One region of the Stenotrophomonas sp. As-7 genome, then DNA from elsewhere that is predicted to be linked to it. Evidence: riboswitches for the same ligand, from Rfam matches in the RefSeq annotation. Region 1 holds a riboswitch; the other holds the start of a gene.
What was found. A riboswitch is a leader RNA that binds a small molecule or an ion and turns the genes downstream of it on or off. The one in region 1 is predicted to bind glycine.

Region 1 (3,402 bases):
ACCGCAACGCGACCGTCATCGGCCGGGCCGAGCACCACCGCGCGTCGTTGTGCCTTGTTGTCCTTGTCGATGATGTGCACGTAGTTGCCCTGGCTGCCGAACTGCACGGCGGCATCGGGAACCAGCAGCGCGGGATGCTCACCCAGCTGCAGGCGCACATTGACGAACTGGTTGGGGAACAGCGCCTGATCGGCATTGTCGAACTGCGCACGCAGCTTCAGTGTGCCGGTGGCGGTATCGATGCGGTTGTCGACGCTGGACAGGGTGCCGCTGGCAAGCTGCCGGCGTTCTTCGCGGTCCCAGCTTTCCACCGCCAGCGCCGGCTGCGCCTGTACGGCATCGAGCAGCGCGGGAAGCTCCGGCTCGGGCACGGTGAACAACACACTGATCGGCGCGGTCTGCGCCAGCGTGACCAGGCCTTCGGCATCGCTGGCATGCACCAGGTTGCCTACGTCCAAACGCCGCAGGCCGACACGCCCGCTGACAGGGGCGACGATGCGCGTGTACTGCAGTTGCAGTCGTGCTTCATCCACCGATGCCTGGTCGCTGAGGCGACGCCCCTGCAGCTGCCGTACCTTGCTCTGCTGGTCGCTCAGTTCCTGCGCGGACACGTAGTTCTGGCGCTGCAGTTCGCGGTAACGCTGCAGCTGGCGCTCGGCATTCTCCAGCTCGGCCAGGTTCTGCTGCTGCGTACCCTGTGCGTGCGCAAGCTTCACCTGGTAGGGGCGCGGATCGATCTGCGCCAGCAGGTCACCGGCCTTGACCTGCTGACCCTCCTGGAAATGCAGGCGCATCAGCTCGCCATCCACGCGGCTGCGCACCACCACGCTGTGCAGCGGGGTGACCGTACCAACCGCCTTCATCCGCAGCACCAGTGGTTCGGCACTGGCGCGGGCGATGCGTACCGGCACTGCCTTGCCGCCACCGGCTTCTTTGCCACCGTCCGCCTCGGCATGCGGCCACAGCCACCACGCCAGGCCAGCGACAAGGGCAAGACCGGCAACGACCAGCAGCGGACGGGCACGGCGGAAGCGGGAGTTTTCGGCGACAGACATGGGGCATCCTGCGCCCTGCGCGCACGCAGGGTCATGCGGGCCCGTCGGCACCACGAAGGGCCACGGGCAGCGGGGGAGGGGGATTGTCTGGCGGGGCCGCGGACGCGGCGTGGCTGGATGCCGTCGCGCGTGCGACGGGGCGCCAATGGTAGCGGTTTACGCGGGCCGTCGCCGCGTGACCTTGGTCATGCAACGCAGCCGGAAATGCCGACTGACGGCCGGCATCACCGTCAAACGATCAATGCACTTCGTCGTGGTACACGAACTTCGGCATTTCCCAGCGGTAGTGGATCGCCAGCAGGCGCACGGCGAACCCTCCGCCCAGGCAGCACAGGATCGCCGTGGCATCGGCCACGCCCCAGTGCAGCAACAGCAGATACACCGCACCGGTCAGCAGCGAGATGATCGCGTACAGCTCTTTCTGGAAAATCAGCGGTACCTCGTTGCAGAGGATGTCGCGCAGCACGCCGCCGAAGGCGCCGGTGAGCATGCCGGCGATCAGCACGATTGGCAGCGCATGGCCCGCCTCGCGCGCGATCGAGCAGCCGATCAGGGTGAAGGCGATCAGGCCCAGCCCGTCCAGCACCAGGAAGGTGCGGCGGAAGTGATGCATCCAGCGCGCCACCCAGGTGGCGATCAGCGCCGCGCACACGGTGAAACCCAGGTATTCGGGGTGTTTCACCCAGCCCAGTGGATAGTGGCCGAGCAGGATGTCGCGCAGCGAGCCGCCACCGAGGGCGGTGACGCAGGCGATCATGACCACGCCGAACAGGTCCATGCGGCGGCGGCCTGCAGACAGGGCACCGGTCATGGCTTCGGCGGAAATGGCGATCAGGTAGATGATGGACAGCAGCATGGACAAGCTCCGGACGCGGTGGGGCCGGCCATGCGCGACCACCGCCGTTGCCTGCGCAACGACGGGATGACGATGACCGGTGCCGCTCCCGCTGTCCTTTTGCCTGAGAGTTCAGCGGCGTGAGCCGCGTGCCCCTTCGGCGGATCGTCCCGGGCATGCCCGGTGACCTCTCTCCAGCTCGGCGAGTCGAATGCATGGTTGGTGGGATTCCAGCCCACCGGCCTGAGCGATCATGGGAGCCTGCGCCTTCGGCGGGCGCCAGCGCGGCGCCTCTCTCCTGCATTCGGGCGCCAGTATATCCGCTGCAGTGCAGCACGGCATAATCCGACCATGGTTTCGCCTTCCCGCCCGTGGTTCCTGTACCTGCTCGAATGCCGCGACGGCAGCTATTACGCCGGCATCAGCACCGACGTGCAGGCCCGTTTCGCCGCCCACCAGGCCGGCAAGGGGGCGCGCTATACCCGGTCGCGTCCGCCGCTGCGGGTGCTGGCGGTACGCGAATACCCGGACAGGGCAACGGCCTCACGCGCCGAATGGGAGCTCAAGCAGCAGCCGCGCGAGCGCAAGCTGGCCTGGCTGTTGCAGTAGATCCACGCCATGCGTGGATGGGGCGCTCCCGACCATGCCATGATCGCCCAGCCCTCAGCGCTGGAGACCCGGATGTCCACCATTGCCCTGTTGTTCGCGCTTTCCGCAGCAGCAAGCCCCGCTGCCGACGCCGCCACGATCGCCGCCATCGAAGCGACCTGCCACGACTACGTCGACGGACAGCTTGAAGCCGACCCGCAGCGAGTCGCCCGTTCCCTGCATCCGGACCTGGCCAAGCGCGCGGTGCTCGGTGATACGCCCGACGAACGCCTCGGCCTGCGCCGGATGTCGAAGGAAGAGCTGGTCGCGTTGACGAAACAAGGCGCGCTGAAGACCCCGAAGGATCAATGGGATCGCCGCTGCACGGTGCTGGACGTGACCGGCAACGCGGCCTCGGTGCGGCTGGAAACGCCGTGGTTCGTCGACTACTTCCACATGGGCCGCTTCGACCAGCGCTGGGTCATCGTCAACGCGTTGTGGTACCCGAAGCCGAAGTAGAGCCCCCCCATGCGTGGCTGCGCTACATGCAACCTGCACAGAAACTCATCCACGCATGGCGTGGATCTACTGTGACGGTCGAGGGCGCTCTCCCGCGCTACCTACCGCTTCGGCCGCCGGTCTTCGCGGTCATCGCCAAAAATGATCCGCGCACTACGCTGGTAGCTCCAGTACGCCACCGCCCAGTTCAACAGCACCACGACGCGGTTGCGGAAACCGATCAGGAAGAACACGTGCGCGGCCAGCCAGAACCACCAGGCCAGCACACCGGACAGCTGCAGCTTGCCCAGGTGCACGATCGCAGCCATGCGGCCGATGGTGGCCAGATTGCCGAAGTCGGCGTACTTGAACGGCCCCGGCGCGGGCTTGTCGTGCAGGCGTGCGCGAAGCGTTTCTGCCACGTAC
Region 2 (3,402 bases), 690 kb from region 1:
AGATCTCCACCACCTCTTCCTCGAACACGCCGTGCGTGGACGGGTAGGTCATCATGATCGCGGCCAGACGGTCGCTGTACTTCTCGGCGTTGAGGCGGATGTCCTCGACGTCGACGTTGCCGTTGGCGTCGGTCTTGGTGACCACGACCTTCATGCCGCACATCTGTGCCGAGGCCGGGTTGGTGCCGTGCGCCGAATCCGGGATCAGGCAGATGTCACGGTGATCTTCGCCGCGCGAGCGGTGGTAGGCACGGATCGCCAGCAGGCCGGCGTACTCGCCCTGCGCGCCGGAGTTCGGCTGCAGGCTGACGGCATCGTAGCCGGTGCACTCGACCAGCATCGCTTCCAGCGAATCGATCAGTTCCTTGTAGCCCAGCGCCTGCTCGGCCGGCACCAGCGGGTGGATCTGCGAGAACTCCGGCCAGGTCACCGGAATCATTTCGGCGGTGGCGTTGAGCTTCATGGTGCACGAGCCCAGCGGGATCATCGTGCGGTCCATCGCCAGGTCCTTGTCGGCCAGCGAACGCAGGTAGCGCAGCAGTTCGTGCTCGCTGTGGTGGGTATTGAACACCGGGTGGGTCAGGAACGCGGACTGGCGCAGCAGGCCGGCCGGCAGCGCGTCGGCGGTGCTGGCATCCAGCGCGTCCACATCAACGTTGGCACCGAACAGCGCGCCCACGGCGACGATGTCGGCGCGGGTGGTGGTCTCGTCCAGGCTGATGCCCACCGAGCTGCTGTCGATCGCACGCAGGTTGTAGCCGGCCGCACGGGCCTTGGCATGGATCGCGTCGGCGTCGACACCGGTCACGTGCAGCGTGTCGAAGAAGTCGGCGCCGACCTGCACACCGGCGGTGCGCAGCGCGCTGGCCAGGATCGCGGCCAGGCGATGGGTGCGGCGGGCGATGCGGGTCAGGCCTTCCGGACCGTGGTAGACGGCGTACATCGAGGCCATCACTGCCAGCAGCACCTGTGCGGTACAGATGTTGGAGGTGGCCTTCTCGCGGCGGATATGCTGTTCGCGGGTCTGCAGGGTCAGGCGGTAGGCCGGATTGCCCTGCGCGTCGATCGAGACACCGATCAGACGGCCCGGCATCGAACGCTTGTAGGCGTCACGGCAGGCCATGAACGCCGCATGCGGGCCACCGAAACCGAACGGCACGCCGAAACGCTGGCTGTTGCCGACCACGATGTCCGCACCCCATTCGCCCGGGGCGGCCAGCAGGGTCAGGGCCAGCAGGTCGGTGGCCACGGCCACCAGGCCGCCGCGCGCGTGCACGGCATCGACCAGCGCCTTGTAGTCGCCGACCTGGCCGAAGGTATCCGGGTACTGCAGCAGCAGGCCGAAGGCTTCCGCTTCCAGCGCTTCGGCCGGGGTGCCCACGCGCAGCACGATGCCCATGGGCTCGGCGCGGGTACGCAGCAGTTCCAGTGTCTGCGGGTGCACGGCATCGTGCACGAAGAAGGTGTCCGACTTCGACTTGGCCGAGCGCTTGGCCAGGGTCATCGCTTCAGCAGCGGCAGTGGCTTCGTCCAGCAGCGAGGCGTTGGCGATTTCCATGCCGGTCAGGTCGGCGCACAGGGTCTGGAAGTTGATCAGCGCTTCCATGCGGCCCTGCGAGATTTCCGCCTGGTACGGGGTGTAGGCGGTGTACCAGGCCGGGTTTTCCAGGATGTTGCGCAGGATCACGTTCGGCGTGTGGGTGCCGTAGTAGCCCTGGCCGATGAAACTGCGCAGCACGGTGTTCTTGTCGGCGATCGCGCGGATCTTCGCCAGCGCCTGCACTTCGGTGATCGACTCCGGCAGCGCCAGCGGTGCCGGCGACTTGATCTTGGCCGGGACGATGGCATCGGTCATCGCATCCAGCGATGCGTGGCCGATGACGCCGAGCATCTGCGCGATCTCGGCATCGTTGGGGCCGATGTGGCGCTCGACGAACGCCGAATGGTGCTCGAGCTCACGCAGGGAAGGGGTGTTCTGGGACATGGCGAAGGATCCGTCAGGAAAGGGCACACGCACGGGCACAAGCCGCCGGTCGGCGGTCTGCGGGCGCCCCTCTGTCCTTTTGCCTGAGAGTTTAAAAGCGCGGAAAACCGCAGCTTCGTGCCCCTTCGGCGCCGGATCGAACCGGTCTCTCCAGAGTTCTGTTACGGGTGGTATCGGGCCTGAGCGATTACGGGCGTTGCGCCTTCGGCAGCGGTGACCTGCTTCTCCCACCGTGTTGCCCGCCGATTATAGCCTCTTGCCGGTGCCCGACGGTGGCCCGCAGCGGCCTCACAGGCCTGAATGGCCGATGGCCCGGGCGTGCGTTCTGTGCACCCGTGCATGGCGTCGCACGCATTCCCCACCTATGATGGTCGGATTCTCGTATTCATCTGGCGCCGTCCCTGCTGCAGGGGATCGGCGCCCGCCGTGCGTGTCACGCATGGCCCTGCCGGACGCTTGCCCGATGACCGCCGCTGTTGCTCCTTCCACCCGCCGCATGGCCCTGTTGCTCGCTGGCCTGGCCATGTTCGGTCCGTTCTCGATCGACACCATCTTTCCTGCGTTTCCGCAGCTGGCCCAGCGCCTGGCGGTGGACGAGGTGGCGGTGCAGCAGACCATCAGCGTCTACCTGCTGTTCTACGGCCTGATGAGCCTGGCCCACGGCCCGCTGTCCGATGCCTGGGGGCGCAAGCGGGTGATCCTCGGCGGCCTGGTGATCTTCGTCGGTGCCTCGGTTGGCTGTGCGTTGTCCACCGACCTGACCACGCTGCTGGCGTTCCGCGCACTGCAGGGCCTGTCTGCCGGTGTCGGCATGATCGTCGGCCGCGCGGTGATCCGCGATCTGTACCACGGCCACGACGCGCAGCGGCTGATGAGCCAAGTGTCGATGCTGTTCGGTATCGCCCCGGCCATCGCGCCGATCATCGGCGGCTGGATCCTGCTCAGCGGTGCCGGCTGGCCGCTGATCTTCTGGTTCCTGGTGGTATTCGCGCTGGTGCTGCTGGCGGCCACCGCGCGCTTCCTGCCGGAAACCCATCCGGCGCAGGCACGGGTCGCACTGTCGCCACGCACGTTGATGCGCGACTACGTGCGCATCGGTTTCAACCCGCGTTTCCTGCGCCTGGCGCTGGCCGGCAGCATCGGCTTCGGCGGCATCTTCCTGTACATCTCCTCGGCGCCGGCCATCGTGATGCAGCACCTGCATCTGGGTGAAGGCGGCTTTGCCTGGCTGTTCATTCCCACCATCGGCGGCATGACCACCGGTTCGTTCCTGTCCGGGCGCATGGCCGGGCACAGCACACCGACGCGGCAGGTGGCCCTGGGCTTTACCTTGTGCGCGGTCTCTGCCGTGTTGAACATCGGCTACGTCAGCCTGGCGCCGCAGTTCGCGCTGCCGTGGGCGGTGATGCCGATCTTCC

Region 2: linked by a shared signal. The riboswitch ahead of gcvP (aminomethyl-transferring glycine dehydrogenase) and the one ahead of QP457_RS19270 (trimeric intracellular cation channel family protein) in region 1 are both predicted to bind glycine.

The regions. Positions count from the first base shown of each region.
Region 1 covers NZ_CP127405.1:4,217,968-4,221,369, reverse strand. The annotation lists gene QP457_RS19275 (MdtA/MuxA family multidrug efflux RND transporter periplasmic adaptor subunit) at 1-1,055, opposite strand, end outside; gene QP457_RS19270 (trimeric intracellular cation channel family protein) at 1,294-1,911, opposite strand; glycine riboswitch at 1,995-2,098, opposite strand; glycine riboswitch at 2,112-2,201, opposite strand; gene QP457_RS19265 (GIY-YIG nuclease family protein) at 2,242-2,499, shown strand; gene QP457_RS19260 (nuclear transport factor 2 family protein) at 2,572-2,997, shown strand; gene QP457_RS19255 (NAD(P)/FAD-dependent oxidoreductase) at 3,099-3,402, opposite strand, start outside.
Region 2 covers NZ_CP127405.1:3,527,282-3,530,683, reverse strand. The annotation lists gene gcvP (aminomethyl-transferring glycine dehydrogenase) at 1-1,984, opposite strand, end outside; glycine riboswitch at 2,046-2,148, opposite strand; gene QP457_RS16245 (multidrug effflux MFS transporter) at 2,448-3,402, shown strand, end outside.